DNA from 2 places in the Streptomyces sp. NPDC052396 genome. Region 2 is predicted to be linked to the other one. Evidence: riboswitches for the same ligand, from Rfam matches in the RefSeq annotation. Region 2 holds a riboswitch; the other holds the start of a gene.

Region 1 (2,194 bases), on a different contig from region 2:
CCGGTCTCCCGGTCGGTCACCGCCTTGCTCGCCGCGCGCACCGCGCGTTCATCGCCGGTGAAGCGCACCGCCACCACGGCGCTGTGCCCGTCGCGGGCGCGCAACTCGGCCGGGTGCCGCGGCCAGTAGCCGCGCACCCAGGCGATATGCGGGTCGGCGGTGAGCCGGGCGGTCAGTTCGCGGCCGGCCCGCTCGGCCTCCGGGGCGTCCAGGGAACCCTTCGCGGTCGCCAACAACAGCAACTGGGGCTGCCCCGCGTGGAAGCGGTCGGCCAGCAGGGCATCGGCCCGGGTGGACTCGGCGCCGGCGGGCGTCCAGCCCCCGGGCGCCAGTCTTTCTCCGACCCCCCGGCCGCCCAGTCCGGCCGCCAGGGCCACCAGGGCGAGCAGCAGGAGGGCGCGCAGAGCGCGCCGGCGAGTACCGTAGACGGTCTTTGCCAGGGAGAAGCGGAGAGCCATCACATGGGCGTCCTTCGCAGGGTCGGACGGGGCCAGGAATTACTCATTCCGTAGATTAATCACAATGCGTCAAGAAGCGAACACAAGCCTCGATCAGGGCGCGTCGATACCGGCCTCCAGAGTGTCCCCAGCACGGCAATCAGGCCCAGCCCTGGGCGCACTATCACGATCCCGGCACTACATGTGGGGGTGCCTTTGCCGCCCGGCACTAGATGTATGCTCGTCTTCGCTGTCGCCGCAGGGGAATCCGGTGGAAATCCGGAACTGTCCCGCAACGGTGTATGTGTGCTCTTTTGACGCACCACCAGTCCGAGGACCTGCCGACAGCACGCCCATGACCGAGCCGTACGGCTTGGCCTGGGCGTGGAATACGTCCGGGCCTCGCGGGTTGGGCCGAGGGACGCGGTGTGGTGCTGCCCTGACGCGCTCAGGGCTGCCCTGACGCGCCCTTGCCGCTCTCCCGCCCGGCCCCCAGCCGAGCGAGGGAGAGCCCCAGTGACCATCGCGCCCGCAGATCCGGTCTCAGTTTCAGCGGAGGCGTCCGGCGGTCCCGGGACCGCGCTGCTGCGCACCCTGACCGAACTGACCGCCGATCTGCCCGCCACGGACCCCGGCAAGGTCGCCGCGGCCGCCCTGCGCGGCCGGCACCCCGGCTCCGACGAGGCCGAGCTGCGCTCGCTGGCCACCGAGGCCGCCGCCGGCCTGATCGCCGAGGAGCCCGAGTACTCCAAGCTGGCCGCCCGGCTGCTCACCCTGGCCATCCGCGAGGAGGCCGCCGGCCAGGGCGCCGTCTCCTTCACCGCCTCGGTCGCGGTCGGCCACCGCGAGGGCCTGATCGGCGACGAGACGGCCGCGTTCGTCACCGCCCACGCCGGGCGCTTGGACGCCCTGGTGGACGCGGCGCTGGGGGATGGCGCCGACGACCGCTTCGGCTACTTCGGCCTGCGCACCCTGCACAGCCGCTACCTGCTGCGCCACCCGATCACCCGCCAGGTGATCGAGACCCCGCAGCACTTCCTGCTGCGGGTGGCCTGCGGCCTGGCCGAGGACCACTCGGAGCGGGCGCTGGCGGACGTGGCCGAGCTCTACCGGCTCACCAGCACGCTCTCCTACCTGCCCTCCTCCCCCACCCTGTTCAACTCCGGCACCCGGCACCCGCAGATGTCCTCCTGCTACCTGCTGGACTCCCCGCTGGACGAGCTGGACTCCATCTACGAGCGCTACCACCAGGTGGCCCGGCTGTCGAAGCACGCCGGCGGCATCGGCCTGTCCTACTCCCGCATCCGCTCCCGCGGTTCGCTGATCCGGGGCACCAACGGCCACTCCAATGGCATCGTGCCCTTCCTGCGCACCCTGGACGCCTCGGTGGCGGCCGTCAACCAGGGCGGCCGGCGCAAGGGCGCGGCCTGCGTCTACCTGGAGACCTGGCACGCGGACATCGAGGAGTTCCTGGAGCTGCGGGACAACACGGGCGAGGAGGCCCGCCGCACCCACAACCTCAACATCGCGCACTGGATCCCGGACGAGTTCATGCGCCGGGTGGAGGCGGACGCCGACTGGTCGCTGTTCTCCCCGGTGGACACCCCGGACCTGGTCGACCTCTACGGCGATGAGTTCGACGCCGCGTACCGCGCCTACGAGGCCGCGGGCAAGGCCGTCAAGACCATCCCGGCCCGGGTGCTCTACGCCCGGATGATGCGCACCCTGGCGCAGACCGGCAACGGCTGGATGACCTT
Region 2 (2,194 bases):
GATGGGCGCCGGCATCGCCGAGGTCTGTGCCCGCGCCGGACTGGACACCGTCGTGTGCGAGGCCGGCACCGCCGCCGCCCGGGCCGCACGCGAGCGGGTCGCCACCTCCCTGGAACGCGCCGTCCACCGCGGCAAGACGGACCGGGCGACCGCCGAAGACGCTCTGGCCCGGCTCGTCTTCACCACCAGCCTCGAAGATCTCGCCGACCGGCACCTGGTCGTCGAAGCCGTCGTGGAGAACCCGGAGGTCAAGACGGAGATCTTCACCGCCCTCAGCAAGATCGTCGAGGACCCGGGGGCCATCCTGGCCACCAACACCTCCTCCATCCCCGTGATGCGCCTGGGTATGGCCACCGGCCGGGCCGACCGGGTCCTCGGGCTGCACTTCTTCAACCCCGTGCCGGTCATGCCCCTGGTGGAGATCGTCACCTCGCTGCACACCAGCACCGAAGCAGCCGCCACGGCAGAGGCATTCGCCCGCGACACGCTCGGCAAGACCGCGATCCGCTCCAAGGACCGGGCCGGCTTTGTGGTCAACTCCCTCCTCATCCCCTACCTGCTGTCGGCCATCCGGATGGCGGAGTCCGGCTTCGCCACCGCCACCGACGTGGACCAGGGCATGGAGCTGGGCTGCGCCCATCCGATGGGACCGCTCAGGCTCGCCGATCTGATCGGCTTGGACACCGTGGCCTCCATCGCCCGGGCGCTGTACGAGGAGTTCAAGGAACCCCTGTACGCCCCGCCGCCGCTGCTGCTGCGGATGGTCGAAGCCGGGCTGCTCGGCCGCAAGACCGGCCGGGGGTTCCACCCCTACGACCGGGGCTGAGGGACCCGGGTGCGGCCAGAGCTGAGGTTTCCGTGTCCCAGGTCACCTTCCGGAATCCGGAACAGCGATACCCGCAAGCACGGCCCGCGTCCTAATCTGGCGGGGCAACAGGTTCGCCCCGTCCGCCAGGCGGGCGCGTCGTAAGAGGGAACCCGGTGGAAATCCGGGACTGCCCCGCAGCGGTGAGTGGGAACGACCGCCGTCATACGCACTGGATCCGTGCCGCGGATCCGGGAAGCGACGGCCAGTAGGTGCCCGCCGGGAGACCGGCGGACGTGCCCGCGAGTCCGAAGACCTGCCCGTTGCCCGTGTGCGCCCATGCGTACGCGGAGATCCCGGTGACCTCGAGGGCGGGTCGGCGCATATATCAGGCGGGCACGAGCGTGTGCGGTGGCACAGGCTGCGTGGTCCGCCCGGTCTGCCATCCTTCGCGCCTTCGCCTCATCCCGGGGTCGTTTTGCCAAGAGCTCGCGAAGGAGAGTCTTGTGACAGCCAAGTCCGCAGCCGCGGCAGTACGCGCCACCGTGTATGGCTACCCCCGCCAGGGCCCGAACCGGGAACTGAAGAAGGCGATCGAGGGCTACTGGAAGGGCCGCGTCAGCGCCGCCGAACTCCACCGGACCGCGTCCGTGCTGCGCAGCACCAGCTGGCAGCAGCTCGCCGAGGCCGGTGTGGACGAGGTGCCGACCGGCGACTTCTCGTACTACGACCATGTGCTGGACACCACCGTGATGGTCGGCGCGATCCCCGACCGCCACCGTGCCGCCGTCGCGGCGGACCCGCTGGACGGCTACTTCGCCATGGCGCGCGGCACCGAGGACCTGCCGCCACTGGAGATGACCAAGTGGTTCGACACCAACTACCACTACCTCGTCCCCGAACTCGGGCCCGGCACGGTCTTCAGCGCCGACTCCGCCAAGCAGGTCGCCGAACTGACGGAAGCGGCCGCACTGGGTCTCTCCGCGCGCCCCGTGCTCGTGGGGCCCGTGACCTATCTGCTGCTCGCCAAGCCCGCACCCGGCGCCCCCGCGGACTTCCAGCCGCTGACCCTGCTGGACCGGCTGCTGCCGGTGTACGCACAGGTGCTCGCCGACCTGCGGGCGGCCGGCGCGGGATGGGTGCAGCTGGACGAACCCGCCCTCGTCCAGGACCGCACCCCCGCCGAGCTGAACGCCGCCGCCCGCGCCTATCGCGACCTCGGTGCGCTCACCGAACGGCCGAAGCTGCTGGTCGCCTCGTACTTCGACCGGCTCGGTGAGGCCCTGCCGGTACTCGCCAAGGCGCCCGTCGAAGGGCTGGCTCTGGACTTCACCGGGCCCGCCGCCGCCAACCTCGACGACCTCGCGGCGGCCGGCGGCCTGCCCGGCA

The links. Region 2 has a riboswitch for cobalamin ahead of metE (5-methyltetrahydropteroyltriglutamate--homocysteine S-methyltransferase). Riboswitches for the same ligand answer to the same signal wherever they lie in the genome.
Region 1: linked by a shared signal. The riboswitch ahead of ACIHFE_RS05940 (ribonucleoside-diphosphate reductase subunit alpha) and the one ahead of metE (5-methyltetrahydropteroyltriglutamate--homocysteine S-methyltransferase) in region 2 are both predicted to bind cobalamin.

The regions. Positions count from the first base shown of each region.
Region 1 covers NZ_JBIUAW010000002.1:195,498-197,691, reverse strand. The annotation lists gene ACIHFE_RS05945 (MMPL family transporter) at 1-458, opposite strand, end outside; cobalamin riboswitch at 658-798, shown strand; gene ACIHFE_RS05940 (ribonucleoside-diphosphate reductase subunit alpha) at 954-2,194, shown strand, end outside.
Region 2 covers NZ_JBIUAW010000005.1:435,155-437,348, reverse strand. The annotation lists gene ACIHFE_RS15980 (3-hydroxybutyryl-CoA dehydrogenase) at 1-826, shown strand, start outside; cobalamin riboswitch at 919-1,144, shown strand; gene metE (5-methyltetrahydropteroyltriglutamate--homocysteine S-methyltransferase) at 1,312-2,194, shown strand, end outside.